3 regions of the Streptomyces sp. NPDC091387 genome follow, and region 3 is predicted to be linked to each of the others. Evidence: riboswitches for the same ligand, from Rfam matches in the RefSeq annotation. Region 3 holds a riboswitch; each other region holds the start of a gene.
What was found. A riboswitch is a leader RNA that binds a small molecule or an ion and turns the genes downstream of it on or off. The one in region 3 is predicted to bind S-adenosylmethionine.

Region 1 (6,596 bases), on a different contig from region 3:
TCGGGCGCCCCGTCGGGGTGGAACACGCAGCTGTCGGTCCCGTTGTCGCACTTGTCGAGCAGTTCACGGATGGTGGGCTGATCCTCGGCGAGGGCGGTGCCGGGAGCGACCAGGACGGCGCTGCCCGCGGTGACGAGCGCCGCCAGAAGCAGAGGGAGCCGGATTTTCACTGTCATGGGTGATCTCCGTGGGGGTGATCGTGCCTGTGGGGGGAGGGGGGACGGGAGTGCCCGGTGGGGCGGGCGGTCAGCTGAAGCCGATGGACTGGGTGCGGTCGTTCATGAACGACCCGATGGCGGGGCTGTTGTCCTCGAACGGGCCGTCCCGGTCACCGTTCAGTCCGGGCTCCGGGTAGAGCCAGAGCGCGCAGCCGCCCCAGGGCTGCACGGAGGAGATGCGGTTCTTCCAGTCGTCCCCGAGGTCGAACTGGAAGTTGACCCAGCCGTCCTTCACGCACGGCTCGGCGCCCCAGACGGTGAGGGACGCCCCGCCGTACTGCTCTTCCTCGAAGAAGGTCCCCTGGATGACTCCGTCCTGTGCCTGGTCGGCCATTCGGGCCCGGAACGCGTCACTGCGCACCGCTTCGGTCGCGGAGCGTGGTGCCCCGGTGATCCGGCCGCCGCTGGCGGCCTCGATGGCCTCCGTGAATGTCCGGTAACAGTGCTCACTGCCGTACGTCGCATGCACCGTGCAGTGCGGGGCGCCACCGTCGCCGGTCAGTGGTCCGGCCGTGTCCCGGACGGCCGCGCCGGCTGTCGGAGCGACGGCGGCGGCCGAGAGCAGCAGGGCCGCGGTCAGGATGCCGGAGGTACGTACGGATCTTGCACGCATAGGCAACATCGCTTTCCTGAGGGTCAGTTGGCTCCCCGCGCCTTTCCGGGATCGCTCACGGCAAACCGGCCCGGCCGCTCTCTTTCTCGCCACCATGCCGACCGCGCGGCCCGGCACCGGCTCCGCAGCATCCGTGCGTACCCGGCCGCGGCGGCGGAGGCCTGGGTTCGGGCTGCGCGCGGGAGCCTCCACCCACCCGTCTCCGATTGTTCGGCCGAACGCCACCACGTGCACACTGCAAGGGTCTTCCATGGCCCCTACCGATTCTGGAACACTCCAGTCGCTTTCGCCCTTACGTCCCCTCACCCCACAGAGGCCCTCACTCATGGCAGAACTGAACCGTCGCCGCCTCCTGCAGCTCGCCGGAGGCACGGTCGCCTTCTCCGCGTTGTCGAGCAGCATCGCCCGTGCCGCGTCACTGCCCGCGAAGGGCCGTACAGGCACGCTCAAGGACGTCGAGCACATCGTCGTACTGATGCAGGAGAATCGTTCCTTCGACCACTACTTCGGGACCATGAAGGGTGTGCGCGGTTTCGGTGACCCGCGTCCGGTCACGCTGCCCAGTGGGAAGCCGGTGTGGCACCAGAAGGACGTTCTCGGCAAGGAAGTGCTGCCGTTCCGGCCGCCGGCCGACGATCTCGGGCTGCAGTTCCTCCAGGACCTGAACCACGACTGGGCCGGCGGTCACCGGGCGTTGAACAAGGGCGCGTACGACCAGTGGGTGCCGGCCAAGACCGCCACGACGATGGCGCACCTCAACCGTGAGGACATCCCGTTCCATTACGCGCTCGCCGACGCGTTCACCGTCTGCGACGCGTACCACTGCTCGTTCCTCGGCTCGACCGACCCGAACCGCTACTACCTGTGGAGCGGGTACACCGGCAACGACGGCACCGGCGGCGGGCCCGTGCTGGGCAACGACGAGACGGGGTACGGCTGGAAGACCTACCCCGAGCGGCTGGAGGAGGCCGGGGTGTCGTGGAAGGTCTACCAGGACATCGGCGACGGGCTCGACGCCGCCGGCTCCTGGGGGTGGATCGACGACGCCTACCGGGGGACCTACGGCGACAACTCGCTGCTCTACTTCAACAGTTATCGCAACGCCAAGCCCGGCGATCCCCTCTTCGACAAGGCGCGCACCGGTACCGACGTCAAGAACGGTGACGGGCTCCTCGACGACCTCAAGGCCGACGTCCGGGCCGGGACGCTTCCCCAGGTCTCGTGGGTCGTCTCGCCCGAGGCCTACAGCGAGCACCCTAACTGGCCTGCCAATTACGGCGCCTGGTACATCTCGCAGGTGCTGGACGCGCTGACCTCCGACCCCGAGGTGTGGGGCCGGACCGCGCTCTTCGTCACCTACGACGAGAACGACGGATTCTTCGACCACGTCGTGCCGCCGTTCGTCCCGTCCGGGGCCGCGCAGGGGCTCTCCACCGTGGACACCTCCGCCGACCACTTCCCCGGCGACCTCCGTTACGCGGCCGGGCCGTACGGCCTCGGCCAGCGCGTGCCCATGACGGTCGTGTCCCCGTGGAGCACCGGCGGGTTCTCGTGTTCGGAGGTCTTCGACCACACCTCCGTGATCCGGTTCATGGAGGAGCGCTTCGGCGTGCACGAGCCCAACATCTCGCCCTGGCGGCGCACCGTCTGCGGCGATCTGACCTCGGCCTTCGACTTCAGCCGTACCGACACCGCGCCCGTCTCGCTGCCCTCCACGGACGGATACGCGCCGCCGGACAACGGCCGGCACCCCGACTACGTACCGGTGCCGCCGGTCTCCGGCAGTGTGCCGAAGCAGGAGCCCGGCTCGCGGCCCACCCGGCCGCTGCGGTACGCGCCCCTCGTGGACGGGGCGGCCGACCCGGCCTCCGGTAAGTACCGGCTGACCTTCAGTGGCGGCGACGCGGCCGGGGCGCAGTTCCTGGTGACGTCGGCGAACCGCACCGACGGACCCTGGACCTACACCACAGAGGCGGGCAAGACGCTCGCCGACAGCTGGAACACGGCCTACTCGAAGGACGTGACCGACCTCACCGTGCACGGCCCGAACGGGTTCCTGCGCGCTTTCCGGGGGCCCGGAAAGGCGGCAGGGCCGGAGGTGACCGCACGTCATGACCCGTCGAGCGGAGGACTCGAACTGACTTTCACTCATGCTGGTACGAGGACAGTCCAGTTGACCGTGCGGAACGCGGACACCTATGGCGGCGGGGCGCAGACCTTCGCGGTGCGTGCGGGGGCGACCGTGAAGCACGCCGTTGACCTGCGAGGGAGCCGGCGCTGGTACGACATCACGGTGGTGTCGGACGCGGACGCCACGTTCCTGCGGCGGTTCGCCGGGCACGTCGAGACGGGCAAGGCAGGAACGAGCGACCCGGGCTTCGTCACCTGCTGACCGAGCCCGACGGAGTGGCAGGTGAGGGGCAAGGGGGCGCGGGTCGGGTTCGGCCCGCGCCTGCGCCTCCCCTGACCGTCCGTCGGCTGTGCGTGCGCCGTCCGTCGGGGTCTGTCCCACGGGTGCGTTAGGGTTTTCGTCGGGTCATGAGTTCCAGCGCGCAGCCCCGGCTGGCTGGACGGCACCCCGCTCCGCTGCGGGTGCTCCGGGTGACGACCTGCCCCGTGCGCGAGGTGCGGGGAACAGCGGACCGCGGTGCAGAGCGCTCGGGGTCCATCATCCCCGGAAGGCGGGACCCACCATGCTGCGTCATCTCACCGAGAACGGCTCCGTGCGGAGCGACGGCTGCGACCGGTACGCCGCAGGCCACCAGGTGCACTGGATCCATGCCAAGAAGTGCCGGCAGGAGCCCGGCCAGGCCGTCGAGATACTGCTGACCGCCGGTGACGTCCGGGACGACGGGTGGGTCGAGCTGCGTGCCGCGTTCGACTACGCGGGCGCCCTTCCAGCGGTCTGGACGCACTCTCCGGACGTGCTGCGGGAGACACTCGCCGGTCATCGCGGACGCGTGTACTGGCTGTCCCGGTGGCACGCGCTGAAGCTGGTGGACGGAGAAGACCCGGCCGCCGCGCTCGTCAACGTCGCCCTGGAGGGCGGCGATTTGTGCGATGCCCAGGGTTCCGGGCGGTCGTAGTCCGGGTCCGGCCGGGCGCGCTGGCCGCCCACCGGCTCCGGGTGGCCGGGGCGGTACCCGCAGATGTTGGTCAATTGTGCGCAGATGTCGGCCAGTTGCTTCGCTCTGACTGCACATTTGATCGCCGTTGACCGCTGTGGCATCACATAAAATCCTTATAGTGGGCGTGCGTTGATCGCACGATCGTGACGCGTGAAGCTTCCGCCACAGGAGTCAGGACGATGACGCGCCCATCCTCCGCACGGCCCGAGCCCGCCTCGCCCCCTCCGGAGTGCCCCGCACACACGAGGCCCGGGGCCGTGCCGCTCGGCGGCCCCTCGTTCCAGACCGAGCCACAGGCCGTCTACCGCGCCATGCGCCGTGATCACGGGCCGGTCGTCCCCGTGGAGCTGCCGGGCGGGTTCCCCGCCTGGCTGGTCATCGGATACCGCGAACTCCATCAAGTCACCAGCGACGGCGAGCTGTTCCCGCGCGATGTCGGTCTGTGGAACCAGTGGGAGCACATCCCCGAGGACTGGCCGCTGCTGCCCATGGTCGGGCGGCCGCTGCCGTCCATCTACTTCAGCGCGGGGGACGAGCACCGGCGCCACGCCCGGATGGTCGGACCCGCCCTCGAAGGGGCCGATCCGTTCGAGATCCGCAACCACTGCGAGGAGCTGGCCGACCGGCTGATCGACGCCGTGTGCAGCCGGGGTGCCGCCGACCTCGTCGCCGACTTCTGCGAGCCCTTACCCGTGCTCGTCCTCGCACGGCTGGTCGGGTTCCCCGATGACGAAGGCGCCCATATCGCGCAGGTGTTGAAGGACCTGGCCGACGGTGGTCCGGGCGCACAGGAGGCCCATCTGCGATTCGGGGAGCACATGCGGCGGCTGGTCGCCGCCAAGCGGGCCGAGCCCGGGGACGACGTGACCTCCCGGATGCTCGCCTTCCCCGAGGCGTTCACCGACGAGGAGTACATGCTCGACCTGATGGCCATCACGGCCGCCGGGCACCTCACCACCGCTGACTGGATCAGTAACTCCCTGCGGCTGATGCTCACCGAGGACGAGTTCGCCGAATCGATGGCGGGCGGGCGGCGCAGCGTGGCCGAGGCCATGAACGCGGTGCTCTGGGAGGACGCGCCGACGCAGATCCTCGCCGGACGCTGGGCCGCCCGGGACACCCAGCTCGGCGGGCAGCGGATCAGGGCGGGGGACATGCTGCTGCTCGGGCTCGGCGCCGCCAACACCGATCCGCTGATCAGGCAGAGCCTGTCCGGCAGCGCTGCCTCCGCCCAAGGGGGCAACGGCGCGCATCTCGCCTTCAGCCACGGCGAGTACCGGTGCCCCTTCTCCGCTCAGGAGATCGCCGAGACCATCGCGCGTACCGGCATCGAGGTGCTGCTCGACCGGCTGCCCGACCTCGAGCTGGGCGTCGCCGTCGCGGACCTCGTACGGCGGCCCTCCGCGTTTCTGCGCGGGACGACCTCGCTCCCCGTCCGGTTCACCCCCGTTCGTACGACAGGAGACCTCTCGTGACCTGCCCTCACGCCGCCGCGCACACAGCTGCCCCGGACCGCGGGACCGTTGTCATCGACCCCATGGTCCAGGACCTGGACGGTGAGACGGCGCGGCTGCGCGACGCCGGGCGGCTCGCCCGGATCGACCTGCTCGGCATACCCGCCTGGACCATCACCCGGTATGCCGACGCACGTGAACTCCTCGTCGACCCGCGGCTGGTGAAGGACATCGACGCCTGGGGGCTGTGGCAGAGCGGCGAGGTGACGCGTGAGTGGCCGCTCATCGGGATGATCGACGCCGGGCGGTCCATGTTCACCGTGGACGGCGCCGAGCACCGGCGGCTGCGGACCAAGACCTCCCAGGCGCTCACGCCCCGCCGGCTGGAGGCCATCAGGCCCGACATCGAGAAGTTCACCCAGGAGCTGTTGGACGCACTCGCCGACGGCGGCAGGGACGGGGCCGTCGTCGACCTCAAGTCGGTGTTCGCCCAGCCGCTGCCGATGCGGGTCGTCGGCATGCTGATGGGCGTGGACCCCGCCGAGAACGCCATGCTGACCAGGCAGTACAAGGCCTTCTTCTCGATGCTCACCCCGCAGGACGAACGGCTCGCCCTGCTGGCCGAGTTGGACGTCTTCTACTCAGGGCTCGTGCGGGAGAAGGCGGCACGCCCCACCGATGACCTGACCTCCGGGCTGATTCTCGCGGAGGAGGGCGGGGAGCCCCTCACAGAGGAAGAGGTGGTGGGCAACCTCAAGGCGATGGTCGCGGCCGGCCACGAGACCACCATCGGGCTCATCCTCAACGCCGTACGAGCCCTCCTGGCGCACCCGGAACAGTTGCGGATGGTCCTCGACGGGGAGGTCTCCTGGGAGACCGTGATCGAGGAGACGCTGCGGTGGGACACCCCGACCACCCATCTGCTGATGCGGTTCGCCACCGAGGACATCCAGGTGGGTGACGACGTCATCGCCAAGGGCGAGGGCGTGGTCATCTCCTACCGGGTGATCGGCCGGGACCTCGAGCAGCACGGCGCCGACGCGGACGCCTTCGACATCACCCGCCCCACCCCCATCCGGCACATGACCTTCGGCCACGGCCCGCACATCTGCCCCGGCGCCGCGCTATCCCGGGTCGAGGCGGGGATAGCCCTGCCGGCTCTCTTCGGGCGCTTCCCCCGGCT
Region 2 (6,596 bases), on a different contig from region 3:
TGTTCGGCTGGATCTTCGGGCTCGGCGCACTGATCGCAGTTGCCGTCTGGGTCGCGGCCCACACCGCTAAGGCCAAGAAGTCATGAGTAGCCAAGAGATTCCAGAAGAGAACCTGCCCGCAGAGCAGGCCCCCGCGCACGGCGCGGTAGAGGGCGCGGACGATCCGTTCGCCGACCCGGGACTCCCGGCTCACCAGCCGCGCGTCCAGGACATCGACGAACGGGCCGCGGACCGGTCCGAGCGCGCGGTCGCGTTCATGTTCACGCTGTCCATGCTGGCGACGGTCGGCTTCATCGCCTCCTACGTCATCTTCCCGGTCGACAAGATCGTCTACATCTTCCCGTTCGGTCATGTGAGCGCGCTCAACTTCTCCCTGGGGCTGACCCTGGGCGTGGCGCTCTTCGCGATCGGCGCGGGAGCCGTCCACTGGGCGCGCACCCTGATGTCCGACGTGGAGGTCGCCGACGAGCGGCACGCGATCTCGGCCGAGCCCGAGGTCAAGGCGAAGGTTCTCGCCGACTTCGCGGCCGGTGCCGAGGAGTCCGCGTTCGGCCGGCGCAAGCTGATCCGCAACACCATGTTCGGCGCGCTGGCCCTGGTGCCGCTCGCCGGTGTGGTGCTGCTGCGCGACCTCGGTCCGCTGCCGGAGAAGAAGCTCCGCTCCACCCTGTGGGCCAAGGGCAAGCAGCTCGTCAACATGAACACCATGCAGCCCCTCCGTCCCGAGGACGTGGCCGTCGGTTCGCTGACCTTCGCCATGCCCGAGGGCCTGGAGGAGCACGCGGAGGACTTCCAGAAGCAGATCGCCAAGGCCGCGCTGATGATCATCCGCATCGAGCCGTCCAACATCAAGGACAAGCGCGAGCGGGAGTGGGCCCACGAGGGCATCGTGGCCTTCTCGAAGATCTGCACCCACGTCGGCTGCCCGATCAGCCTGTACGAGCAGCAGACGCACCACGTGCTCTGCCCGTGCCACCAGTCAACCTTCGACCTCTCCGACGGCGCCCGCGTCATCTTCGGTCCGGCCGGTCACGCCCTTCCGCAGCTGCGGATCGGCGTGAACAGCGAGGGCAACCTCGAGGCGCTCGGTGACTTCGAAGAGCCCGTCGGTCCTGCATTCTGGGAGCGCGGATGAGTACTGCGACCGATACGAAGCGCAAGGCGCCCGCCGGTGAGAAGATGGCCGACTGGGCGGACGGCCGGCTGGGGATCTACTCCCTGGCCAAGGCCAACATGCGCAAGATCTTCCCGGACCACTGGTCCTTCATGCTCGGTGAGATCTGCCTCTACAGCTTCATCATCATCATCCTCACGGGTGTGTACCTGACGCTGTTCTTCCACCCGAGCATGAACGAGGTCGTGTACCACGGCCCGTACGAGCCCATGCAGGGCATCCGGATGTCCGAGGCCTACGCCTCGACGCTGAACATCAGCTTCGACGTCCGCGGTGGTCTGCTGGTCCGGCAGATCCACCACTGGGCCGCGCTGATCTTCCTGGCCGGCATGTTCGTGCACATGATGCGTGTCTTCTTCACGGGCGCGTTCCGCAAGCCGCGTGAGATCAACTGGCTGTTCGGCTTCCTGCTGTTCGTGCTCGGTATGTTCACCGGCTTCACCGGCTACTCGCTCCCTGACGACCTGCTCTCGGGTACGGGTGTCCGGTTCATGCAGGGCGCGATCCTGTCCATGCCGATCGTCGGCACGTACCTGTCGATGTTCCTGTTCGGCGGGGAGTTCCCGGGCGGCGATGTCATCGCCCGGTTCTACTCGGTCCACATCCTGCTGCTGCCCGGCATCATGATGGGGCTGCTGGTGGCGCACCTCATCCTGGTCTTCTACCACAAGCACACGCAGTTCGCGGGTCCCGGCCGGACCAACAAGAACGTGGTCGGCATGCCGCTGCTGCCGGTGTACATGGCGAAGGCCGGAGGGTTCTTCTTCCTGGTCTTCGGCGTCATCGCCGCCATCTCGGGCATCGCCTCGATCAACCCGATCTGGGCCATCGGGCCCTACCGCCCGGACCAGGTGTCCACCGGCGCGCAGCCCGACTGGTACATGGGGTTCTCCGAGGGCCTGATCCGTGTGATGCCAGGCTGGGAGATCAACCTCTGGGGCCACACGCTGGTCCTGGGTGTGCTCGTGCCGCTCATGGTCTTCCCGCTCGTGCTGGTCGCGATCGCCGTGTACCCGTTCGTCGAGTCCTGGGTCACCGGGGACAAGCGCGAGCACCACATCCTGGACCGCCCGCGCAACGCGCCGACGCGCACCGCCTTCGGCGTCGCGTGGATCACGTGGTACTTCGTACTGCTGGTCGGTGGTGGCAACGACCTCTGGGCCACGCACTTCCATCTGTCGATCAACTCGATCACCTGGTTCGTGCGGATCGCCTTCTTCGTCGCTCCCGTCCTCGCGTTCATCGCCACCAAGCGGATCTGCCTCGGCCTTCAGCGCCGGGACAAGGAGAAGGTGCTGCACGGGCGCGAGTCCGGGCTCATCAAGCGCCTGCCGCACGGTGAGTTCGTCGAGGTCCACGAGCCGCTGTCGCAGGGTCAGCTGCACACCCTCACCGCGCACGAGCAGTACGCGCCGGTCGAAATCGGCCCGCTGGTCGACGAGAACGGCGTCAAGCGCAAGGTGTCGCCGGTGGAGAAGCTGCGGGCCAAGCTCAGCAAGGGCTACTACGGCGAGAACAACCAGATCGTCAAGCCTTCCGCCGAGGAGTACAAGGAGATCACCGACGGCCACGGCCACCACTGATCACCTGAACTGATCGCCACAGCAGGAGCCCCGCCCATCCATACGATGGACGGGGCTCTTCGCTGTCCCCGGCGCTCGATAGGGTGGTCACATCCCCTTATCGGCTGTGGACCCCAGGAGCGGACCATGAACGTTGTGACCCCGGTCGGCGGCGACAGCGTGGCGGCTCGTTCCTGGCCCGGCGTGCTGACCCCGCTGCTGCGCGGCGAGGACCTGAGCGCCGACGACACCGCGTGGGCGATGGACCGCATCATGAGCGGTGAGGCGACCGACGTGCAGATCGCCGGCTTCGCGGTCGCCCTGCGCGCCAAGGGCGAGACCGTCACGGAGGTCACCGGTCTGGTCCGTGCGATGTACGAGCACGCCACCACCATCCACGTACCCGGCCGTACGGTCGACATCGTCGGCACCGGCGGCGACATGGCCAAGACGGTCAACATCTCCACCATGTCCGCGATCGTGGTGGCGGGGGCCGGGGCCAAGGTCGTCAAGCACGGCAACCGCGCCTCCTCCTCCGCGAGCGGCTCCTCCGACGTCCTGGGCAAGCTCGGCGTCAACCTGGACCTGCCGCCGCAGCGCGTGGTCGAGGTGGCCGAGGAAGCGGGCATCACCTTCTGTTTCGCGGTGAAGTTCCACCCCGCCCTGCGGTACGCGGCGAAGGCGCGGTCGGAGCTCGGTGCCCCGACCACCTTCAACATCCTCGGCCCGCTCACCAATCCGGCCCAGGTCCGTTCCCAGGCCATCGGCGTCGCCGACCTGCGGATGGCGCCCATCGTCGCGGGCGTGCTCGCGGAACGCGGCAACTCCGCGCTGGTCTTCCGCGGCGACGACGGCCTGGACGAGCTGACCACCACCGCGACCTCCCGGGTCTGGGTGGCCCGGGACGGCGTCGTGCGCGAGCAGGCCTTCGACCCGCGCGACGTCGGCCTGGAACTGGTGCCGGTGGAAGCGCTGCGCGGCGCCGACGCCTCGTACAACGCCGATGTGGCCCGCCGCCTGCTGGCCGGCGAGAGGGGCCCGGTACGGGACGCCGTCCTGCTCAACTCGGCGGCGGCCCTGGTCGCGCTGGACCAGGGGGAGGGCACGCTCACCGAGCAGCTCGCCGCCGGTATCGCGAAGGCAGCCGAGTCCATCGACTCCGGGTCCGCCGGCCGGGTGCTGGAGAGATGGGTCAGGGCGAGCAACGCCTGACCGTACGGAACGCGAGGCGGGGCGCAGTCCAGATCATGGACTGCGCCTTGCGCGTTCCGGTACGTATGGCAAGATGCTGGGCAGGTCATGAGTGACAGCGACTACGGCCCCGGCCCGCTGTCCGGCAACCCTCCGTCCGTGGCGGGGTGCCCCGGGTGAAGACCAGGCCGTAGGCAGCGAGGTCTGCGGCAAGCGCGGACCCCTCGACGTCCTAGACGTCCACCCGTGGGGTCCTGGTCCTCAGGGAGCCTCTGTGAGCAAGCGAATGCGATAGGGCTTTTCGGCCCTCCTCCGCACACCCTCTTTTCTTCCCTCCGTGCTGCCGCGTACCCGCAGGCACGCGGAATTCGCCTGCCTGTTACGGGAGTCCGCCATGTCTGTCTTCACCGCTGCCGCCGACCAGTCCATTTGTGCCCCTCTGCCGGTTCTGGGCAAGGATGTGAGGGTTCCGCTGGTGACCGGCGGTGAGGTCACCTACGCCGCGCTCGACTACGCCGCCAGCGCCCCGGCCCTGCAGCGGGTGTGGGACGACGTCGCCGCGTACGCGCCGTACTACGGCAGCGTCCACCGCGGCGCCGGCTACCTCTCGCAGCTCTCCACGGACCTCTTCGAGTCCAGCCGCGTCACCGTCGCGGAGTTCCTCGGCTGCCGCGCCGACGACCAGGTGATCTTCACCCGGTCGACCACTGACTCGCTCAACCTGCTGGCCGCCGCGGTCCCCGCCGACTGCCAGGTCTTCGTCTTCGAGACCGAGCACCACGCGTCCCTGCTGCCCTGGCGCGACGCCCGGGTGACCTACCTGAACGCCCCGCGCACCCCCGCCCAGGCCGTCGCCACGCTGGAGCGGGCCCTCGCCGACCGTGACCCCTACGGCCCCGCGCTGGTCTGCGTCACCGGCGCCTCCAACGTCACCGGTGAGCTGTGGCCGGTCAAGGAGCTCGCCGCCGCCGCGCACGCCCACGGCGCGCGGATCGTGCTGGACGCCGCGCAGCTGGCCCCGCACCACCCCGTCGACATCGCCGAGCTGGACGTGGACTGGGTCGCCTTCTCCGGACACAAGCTGTACGCGCCGTTCGGCTCCGGCGTCCTGGCCGGCCGCTCCGACTGGCTGCGCGACGCCGAGCCCTACCTGGCCGGCGGCGGCGCCTCCCGCAAGGTCGCCCGGCGCACCGACGGCGGGGTGGACGTCGAGTGGCACACCACCGCCGCACGCCACGAGGCCGGTTCCCCCAACGTTATCGGCGTCTACTCCATCGCCTCCGCCTGCAAGGCGCTCACCGAGGCCGGATTCGACGGCCTGGTCGCCCGGGAGCAGCAGCTCGTCACCATGGTCCGCGCCGGCCTCGCCGAGGTCCCCGAGGTCAAGGTGCTCTCGCTGTTCGGTGACGACGCCCCGCGGGTCGGCGTCATCTCCTTCGTGGTGGAGGGCTGGAACAGCTCGCACTTCGCCGCGGCGCTCTCCGCCGAGTACGGCATCGGGGTGCGCGACGGACTGTTCTGTGCCCACCCGCTGGTGCGCACCCTGCTCGGCAGCGACCCGCAGGACGTCGGTGAGTGCGGTGCGCCGGAGGCCGAGCCGGGCGAGAGGTCGCTCAACGCGATCCGGGTCAGCTTCGGTGCCGGTACGCCGGACGAGCACATCGAGCGCTTCGTGCGGGCGGTCAAGGAGCTGGTGAGCGAGGGCGCCCAGTGGAAGTACCGCACCGAGGACGGCCGTTGCGTCCCGGACCGGGGTACCGCCCAGGTCTGAGGGGCGTGAAACACGTTCGGCCGGGTACGGACAGCTGTCCGTACCCGGCCGAACGCATGTACCTATGCGTCCAGGCCGATGGCGAAGGCCGCCTCCAGGTCGTGCTGCGAGTACGTACGGAACGCCACGTGGGTGTCGGTCCCCTCGACGCCGGGGATCTTGCTGATCCGGCCGGGGATGACGTCGGCCAGATCGTCGTGCTTGGCCACCCGGACCATGGCGATCAGGTCGTACGTACCGGTGACCGAGAAGACCTCGCTGACGCTGTCCAGCGCCGCGACGGCCTCGGCGATCTCGGGGATCCGGTCCACGCTGGTTTTGATGAGCACGATCGCGGTGATCACGGCTGGCTTTCTCCCTCGGTGGCCGTGGCTGGAGATCTCACTCTAGGGCCTCGTGTCCTGGCCCCACGCCGATAGCGCCCCCAGGCGTAGAGGAAGCCGATGGCGAAGCCGACGACATGCGCGAGGTAGGCCACGCCGGGGCCGCTGCCCGCGCCCTCGGCGGCCAGCCACTGCAGTACGAACCAGAAGATCAGCACGATCCAGGCGGGGAAGCGCAGCGGCAGGAAGAGCAGGAACGGGAACACGCTGGTGACCCGGGCCCGGGGGAAGAGGTAGAGGAAGGCGCCCAGCACCGCCGAGATCGCCCCCGACGCGCCGACGAGCGTCTGGTCGGACGTGGCGTGCGCGGCCGCGTAGGCGAGCAGGGCGAGGTAGCCGCAGCCGAGGTAGAAGAACGCGAACTCGGTGTGGCCCATGCGCTCCTCGGCCATCGCTCCGAACACGTACAGGAACAGTATGTTGCCGAGCAGATGCAGCCAGCTGCCGTGTACGAAGAGCGCGGTCAGCGGGGTGAGCAGGGCGTGTGCGGAGCCGTCCCACAGTTCGCTCGGGAT
Region 3 (6,596 bases):
GGCTTCATGCCGACGCTCGCACGGCCCGAGGTCGACGTCCTGGACGGGCTGACCACCGCGATCATCGTCGACCAGCAGAAGCTGGGCGCCGATCCGCGCTCCACGGTCGGCACGGTGACCGACGCCAACGCGATGCTGCGGATCCTCTTCAGCCGGCTCGGGAAGCCGCACATCGGCCCGCCCGGCGCCTACGCCTTCAACGTCCCCTCGGTCCGGGCCAGCGGTGCCATCACCGTCGAGCGCGGTGCCAAGAAGGCGGTGAAGGCCACCTTCAACCGCACGGGCGGCATGTGCACGCGTTGCGAGGGCCGGGGCAACGTCTCCGACATCGACCTCACCCAGCTCTACGACGACTCCAAGTCGCTCGCCGAGGGCGCCTTCACCATCCCCGGCTGGAAGTCCGACAGCTTCTGGACCGTCCGGGTCTACACGGAATCGGGCTTCCTCGACCCGGACAAGCCGATCCGCAAGTACACCAAGAAGGAGATGCAGGACTTCCTCTACCGGGAGCCGACCAAGGTCAAGGTCGAAGGCGTCAGCCTCACCTACGAGGGTCTCGTCCCCCGGATCCAGAAGTCGTTCCTGTCCAAGGACAAGGAAGCGCTGCAACCGCACATCCGGGCGTTCGTGGAGCGGGCCGTCACCTTCACCACCTGCCCCGAGTGCGAGGGCACCCGGCTCAGCGAGGGAGCCAGGTCGTCGAAGATCAACCGGATCAGTATCGCCGACGCCTGCGCGATGCAGACCAGCGACCTGGCCGCCTGGATCCGCGACCTCGACGAACCCTCGGTGGCACCCCTGCTCACCGCGCTGGGGCAGACCCTCGACTCGTTCGTGGAGATCGGACTCGGCTACCTCGCGCTCGACCGGCCGACGGGCACGCTGTCGGGGGGCGAGGCACAGCGCGTCAAGATGATCCGCCATCTCGGATCCTCGCTCACCGACACCACCTACGTCTTCGACGAGCCCACCGCGGGCCTGCACCCCCACGACATCCAGCGGATGAACAACCTGCTGCTGCGCCTGCGGGACAAGGGCAACACGGTGCTCGTCGTGGAGCACAAGCCGGAGACGATCGCTATCGCCGACCACGTCGTCGACCTCGGCCCCGGCGCCGGAACAGCGGGCGGAACCGTCTGCTTCGAGGGCAGCGTCGAGGGACTGAGGGCCGGGGACACCGTCACGGGCCGCCATTTCGACGACCGGGCGACCCTCAAGGACACCCTGCGCAAGCCCACCGGCTCGCTGGAGATCCGCGGCGCGCAGACGAACAACCTGCGCGACGTCGACGTCGACATCCCGCTCGGGGTCCTCGCCGTCGTCACCGGCGTCGCCGGTTCCGGCAAGAGCTCCCTGATCCACGGTTCGGTCTCGGGCCTGGACGGGGTGGTGGCGATCGACCAGGGTGCGATCCGCGGCTCGCGACGGAGCAACCCCGCGACGTACACCGGACTGCTCGATCCGATCCGCAAGGCGTTCGCCAAGGCCAACGACGTGAAACCGGGCCTGTTCAGCGCCAACTCCGAAGGTGCCTGCCCCGGTTGCAACGGTGCCGGCGTCATCTACAGCGACCTTGCGATGATGGCGGGTGTCTCCACCGTCTGCGAGGAGTGCGAGGGCAAGCGGTTCCAGGCCTCGGTGCTCGAATACCACCTCGGCGGCCGCGACATCAGCGAGGTGCTCGCCATGTCGGTGACCGAGGCCGAGGAGTTCTTCGGCGACGGCGAGGCGCGCACACCGGCCGCGCACCGCGTCCTGGGCAGGCTCGCCGACGTCGGGCTCGGCTACCTCAGCCTCGGCCAGCCGCTCACCACGCTGTCCGGCGGTGAGCGGCAACGGCTCAAGCTGGCCACGCACATGGGCGAGAAGGGCGGCATCCTCGTCCTCGACGAACCGACCACCGGCCTCCACCTCGCCGACGTCGAGCAACTGCTCGGCCTGCTCGACGGGCTCGTGGACTCCGGCAAGTCGGTCATCGTGATCGAGCACCACCAGGCGGTCATGGCGCACGCCGACTGGATCGTCGACCTCGGCCCCGGCGCCGGCCACGACGGCGGCAGGCTCGTCTTCGAGGGCACCCCCGCCGACCTCGTCGCCGACCGCTCCACCCTCACCGGCCGGCACCTCGCGGCCTACGTCGGCGCCTGAGGGAGCCGTTGGACAAGAGGTTGACCTGAATGTCGCGTTGAACGAGAGGTGCACCGGGGCCTTCACCGGCTCCGGTGCGCCCAACTACGCGGGCCGGAGGCCGTCGTCCCGCTCCTGCGCGTCGGGGAAGGCGGGGTGGTCGCGCAGGCGGCCCACGTACTCCCGGAGCCGAGGACGGTCGCCGAGTGCGGCCGGGCCGAGACGGACGAGCGCGACCCACAGGTCCACATCCGCCGCCGTCAGTTCCCCGCCCAGTACGTAGGGCCGCAGGTCGAGGCGGTGATCCAGCAGGTCCAGCGTCGCCGATCGCTCCGCGGGCCCGGCGTCCGGGGTGACGTCGCAGTCCAGCAGGTCACGGAGGGCGTCGATGTCCGCGATGAGTCCCGGCGGGCGCAGAGCGGAGGGGCAGGCCTCGTCATGGCCGGACAGCAGGCCCGCGAGGTCGCGCAGGATGTCGGGGGTGTGGTTGCTGACGATCCGTCCGCTCCACCGGTCGCACAGCGCGGGCGCCGTCAGCGGTCCGTCGTAGTGGTGCATCGTCGCCTCGTACGCGCTGCGCAGCGAGGCGAACGCGCCGGGTGTCTCGGTGGGGTGTCCCAGGATCGTGGTGGCGACCGAGTCCTTGAGGCCGAGCAGGCCGAGAGTGATCGAGATGCGGAGCGAGCGCGGACAACTCGCCGACAGGAAGAGCTCGTAGCGGTGCGGCGCCGGGTAGAAGCCGCCGGCCAGACCGACACCGATACGGCTGTGGATGCGGGAGGGCTGCACGGCAGCCGCGGGACGAGGCTGCGTGGCGCACGGACTCGGACCCGGGGAAACCGGGCCGCATGCCATCGAGTTGCCTGTGCCGGAACTGCGCGAACCGGGACCGCGTGAACTGGAACTGCGCGAAACTGTCTCGGGCATGACTCTCCTATGGGAATCCCGGTGGGAATCCCTGCGGGAACGAGGAAGCCACCGCCGCCTTGTGGGCACCAGCGGCCGGATGTGGAATGGCTGCGCTCTCGTACCGGTCCGGACGGACCGAGCGGTCCGGTACGCGTCCGGATCTGTCCGGGCTAGTAAGCGCTGGAGACACGCAGCAGATCGATGTGCAGGCGCCTCGTCAAGCCGTTCCTGGACAATTCCCACCGGTCCCGACTTCGGGGCTCGCGAGACGCGAGACCACGCTTGCCCCGCCGCACCGGCGGGACCCGGTCGTCACCCGGGGCACCCCGTCGCGGTGGAAGGGTTGCCTGCCAGCGGGCCGGGGCCGATAACCGCCTGAGCAGGAGAATCCCGCACAGGAGGCGCTGACAATCGTGACCGTCCATGTCAGTTTCGGTGCGTCACGTGACGCAGTCAAGAAGGCCGCACGGGCCGTCTCGCCTGGTGGTCACCGGCGTTGACATTCGTTTCCGGCCGTGCCTAACTTGCGGCGCAGAACGGTCATGAGCGTCAGCGGAAATCCCTGGTGCGCCGGCCGGCAACCCTCGTACGCGGTGGGGTGCCCAGGTTCGGTCCGGACCGGATGACGTTCGGCGGGAGTGTAGGCCCCACGGGGCGGAATGGTGACGGTGAGAGCGATGCACGCAGCTGAGGGGATGGCTGCCTGGCGGTCCCGCGGCCGCGCCCTGCTGCTCTGCGCGGACCGCTCCGTCGACCTGCAGCGCGTCAACAGCGCACTGTGTAGCGCCGTTTCACGCGTGCTCTGTCAAGCCTGACGGCATTCCCGGCCCAGCCCTTCCCGGCCTCTGCCTTCCGGGCCTCTGCTCTCCGCGTTCTTGACGTCCACCGCTGTCGCGGTGCGCCCTCTCCCTGCCCGGCCCCCGTCCCGTGCCGTGTGCCGCGTCCCGCCGATTCGTCCCCGATCGGTGCGGCGTCGCCGCCGTCCGCGGTCCGGACTGTCCGAATCCGCTGGAGCCCTCCGTGAGTGAATCCCCTGGCATCGCTGTGTCCTCCGGATCAGCGCCGCCCGCCGAGGCGGCCCCCCGCCTCCACCCGCCCGCCGCGCCGAAGCCCCTGGCGGCGCAGCGGGTCCTTCCCCTGCTGCGCCCCGGCCGCTGGATCATCACAGCCGTCGTGCTCGTGCTGGTCGCCCAGATCGTCCACGGCCTGGTGACCAATCCCTTCTACCAGTGGGACCGGTTCTCGTACTGGTTCCTGCGGCCCACGATCCTCGACGGCCTGCTCATCACCCTCGAAGTCACCGTGTACAGCGCCGCTTTGGGACTGCTCGGCGGCGTACTGCTGGCACTGGCCAGGCTCTCCCCGAGCCCGGTGCTGCGTGGGGTCAGCTGGGGCTACACCTGGCTCTTCCGATCGGTGCCGCTGATCGTGGTCCTGCTGTTCCTCTACAACTTCAGCGCGCTCTACCGGACGCTGAGCATCGGAGTGCCGTTCGGCCCGGCGTTCTTCACGTTCGACGAGTCCCGCCTCGCCACCGACATGGCCGTCGCCGTCATCGGCCTGAGCCTCAACGAGGCGGCGTACGCCTCCGAAGTGGTCCGCGGCGGCATCCTCTCCGTCGACCAGGGCCAGCACGAGGCGGCCTCGGCCCTCGGCCTCCCGAGGCGCTACCAGTTCGCGAAGATCGTGTTTCCGCAGGCCCTGCGCTCCATCACCCCGAACTACGTCAACCAGCTGATCGGCCTGATCAAGGGCACCTCGCTGGTCTTCTACGTCTCTCTGCTCGACCTGTTCGGCTCCGTGCAGAGCATGGGCAGCAGCTACCCCGGCGACATCGTGCCGCTGCTGCTGGTGGCCACCGTCTGGTACCTGATTCTCACCAGCGTCGTGTCCGTCATCCAGTTCTACGTCGAGCGGCACTACTCGCGGGGCGCGCTGCGCACCCTGCCGCTGACCCCGTTGCAGAAGCTGCGGACCGGCCTCGGCGATCTGCGGGCCCGGGTCCGGAAGGAGACGGCGATATGAGCGCCGAGACGACCGAGAAGACCGGGACGGCCGAGAAGGCGGAGGCGGCCGGTACGGCTGGGGCGCAGGAGACCGGCCGAGTGCTCGCGGTACGCCCCGCCGCGGTCGAGGTGCACGATGTGCACAAGTGGTACGGATCCCAACGCGTTCTGGAAGGCGTGGCGTTGACCGTAAGGCCCGGCGAGGTCACGGTCGTCCTCGGGCCGTCCGGCTCCGGCAAGTCCACGCTCCTACGGGTGATCAACCACCTGGAGAAGCCCGAGATCGGCCATGTCAGCCTCAACGGCGAGCTGATCGGCGTACGCAGGCACCGCGGTCGCCTCAAGGAGCTGAGCGAGCGGGCCATCCTGGCGCAGCGCAGCCGGATCGGCTTCGTCTTCCAGAACTTCAATCTCTTCCCGCACCTGACCGTGCTGGACAACGTGGCCGCGGCTCCGGTGGCGACCGGAAAGCTGACCAGGCCCCAGGCGAGGGAACTGGCCCGCGGCCTCCTCGCCCGCGTGGGGCTCGCGGACCGGACCGCCGCCTACCCGCGGCAGTTGTCCGGCGGGCAGCAGCAGCGCGTGGCCATCGCCCGCGCCCTCGCCCTGCGGCCCGGCGTCATCCTCTTCGACGAGCCGACCTCCGCGCTCGACCCCGAGCTGGTCGGCGAGGTGCTGGCCGTGATCAAGGACCTGGCCGGCAGCGGAACCACCCTCCTGGTCGTCACGCACGAGATCGGGTTCGCCCGTGAGGTCGCCGACCGGGTCGTCTTCATGGACGAAGGCCGAATCGTCGAACAGGGCCCGCCCGAGCAGGTGCTGGACCACCCGCAGCACGAGCGGACCAGGGACTTCCTGAGCAAAGTGCTCTGATCCCGAAACCTCCAACCCAACACCCCTGATCCCGTACCCACTTCACGGCGCGACCTCACCCGTACGCCCTCACCGCACCCGACAAGGACAGCCATCATGCGCACCCTCGCCCTCACGCCCTCCCCCAGTCGCCGCAGCAGATTCCTCCGCGGCGTCACCGCCGCCGCGGCCGTCGCCTCTCTCGCCGCCGGGCTCGCCGCGTGCGGCGGTGCGGGTGACGCCGCGACCAGGACCGACAGCGCGCCGGCCGGATCGGTCACCATCGGCGCACTCTCCAACGGCGCCGCCAAGCAGACCGAGCTCAAGGTGTCCGAGGTGACGTCGATCAGCGCAGGGCTCCCCAAGTCGGTGGCCGAGAAGGGCACGTTGGTGATCGGCTTGGGCGCGCTGCCTGCCGGGTACCCTCCGCTGGTATACGTGGGCGAGGACCAGAAGACCTTCACCGGCGCCGAACCCGACCTCGGCCGGCTGATCGCCGCGGTCCTCGGGCTCAGGCCGGAGATGAAGAACTCGACCTGGGAGAACATGTTCGTCGGCATCGACAGCGGCAAGTTCGACGTGGCGCTGTCGAATGTCACCGACACCGAGGAGCGCAAGAAGAAGTACGAGTTCGCCTCCTACCGGGCGGACAACCTCGCCTTCGAGGCGCTGAAGAAGAGCACCTGGAACTTCGACGGCGAC

Region 1: another riboswitch for S-adenosylmethionine. It lies ahead of ACIQM0_RS31145 (hypothetical protein); the one in region 3 lies ahead of ACIQM0_RS14515 (putative leader peptide).
Region 2: another riboswitch for S-adenosylmethionine. It lies ahead of ACIQM0_RS07380 (aminotransferase class V-fold PLP-dependent enzyme); the one in region 3 lies ahead of ACIQM0_RS14515 (putative leader peptide).

What each region holds. Positions count from the first base shown of each region.
Region 1 covers NZ_JBIVTZ010000017.1:153,983-160,578, forward strand. Annotated here, with positions in the region: gene ACIQM0_RS31130 (hypothetical protein) at 1-176, opposite strand, end outside; gene ACIQM0_RS31135 (hypothetical protein) at 247-831, opposite strand; gene ACIQM0_RS31140 (phosphocholine-specific phospholipase C) at 1,157-3,223, shown strand; SAM riboswitch class IV at 3,366-3,475, shown strand; gene ACIQM0_RS31145 (hypothetical protein) at 3,525-3,917, shown strand; gene ACIQM0_RS31150 (cytochrome P450) at 4,139-5,434, shown strand; gene ACIQM0_RS31155 (cytochrome P450) at 5,431-6,596, shown strand, end outside.
Region 2 covers NZ_JBIVTZ010000003.1:112,299-118,894, forward strand. Annotated here, with positions in the region: gene ACIQM0_RS07360 (c-type cytochrome) at 1-86, shown strand, start outside; gene ACIQM0_RS07365 (Rieske 2Fe-2S domain-containing protein) at 83-1,135, shown strand; gene ACIQM0_RS07370 (ubiquinol-cytochrome c reductase cytochrome b subunit) at 1,132-2,757, shown strand; gene trpD (anthranilate phosphoribosyltransferase) at 2,884-3,948, shown strand; SAM riboswitch class IV at 4,032-4,149, shown strand; gene ACIQM0_RS07380 (aminotransferase class V-fold PLP-dependent enzyme) at 4,322-5,698, shown strand; gene ACIQM0_RS07385 (Lrp/AsnC family transcriptional regulator) at 5,761-6,042, opposite strand; gene ACIQM0_RS07390 (rhomboid family intramembrane serine protease) at 6,039-6,596, opposite strand, start outside.
Region 3 covers NZ_JBIVTZ010000006.1:145,711-152,306, forward strand. Annotated here, with positions in the region: gene ACIQM0_RS14505 (ATP-binding cassette domain-containing protein) at 1-2,148, shown strand, start outside; gene ACIQM0_RS14510 (glutathione S-transferase C-terminal domain-containing protein) at 2,233-2,916, opposite strand; gene ACIQM0_RS14515 (putative leader peptide) at 3,207-3,332, opposite strand; SAM riboswitch class IV at 3,310-3,455, opposite strand; SAM riboswitch class IV at 3,575-3,683, shown strand; gene ACIQM0_RS14520 (amino acid ABC transporter permease) at 4,057-5,061, shown strand; gene ACIQM0_RS14525 (amino acid ABC transporter ATP-binding protein) at 5,058-5,915, shown strand; gene ACIQM0_RS14530 (ABC transporter substrate-binding protein) at 6,012-6,596, shown strand, end outside.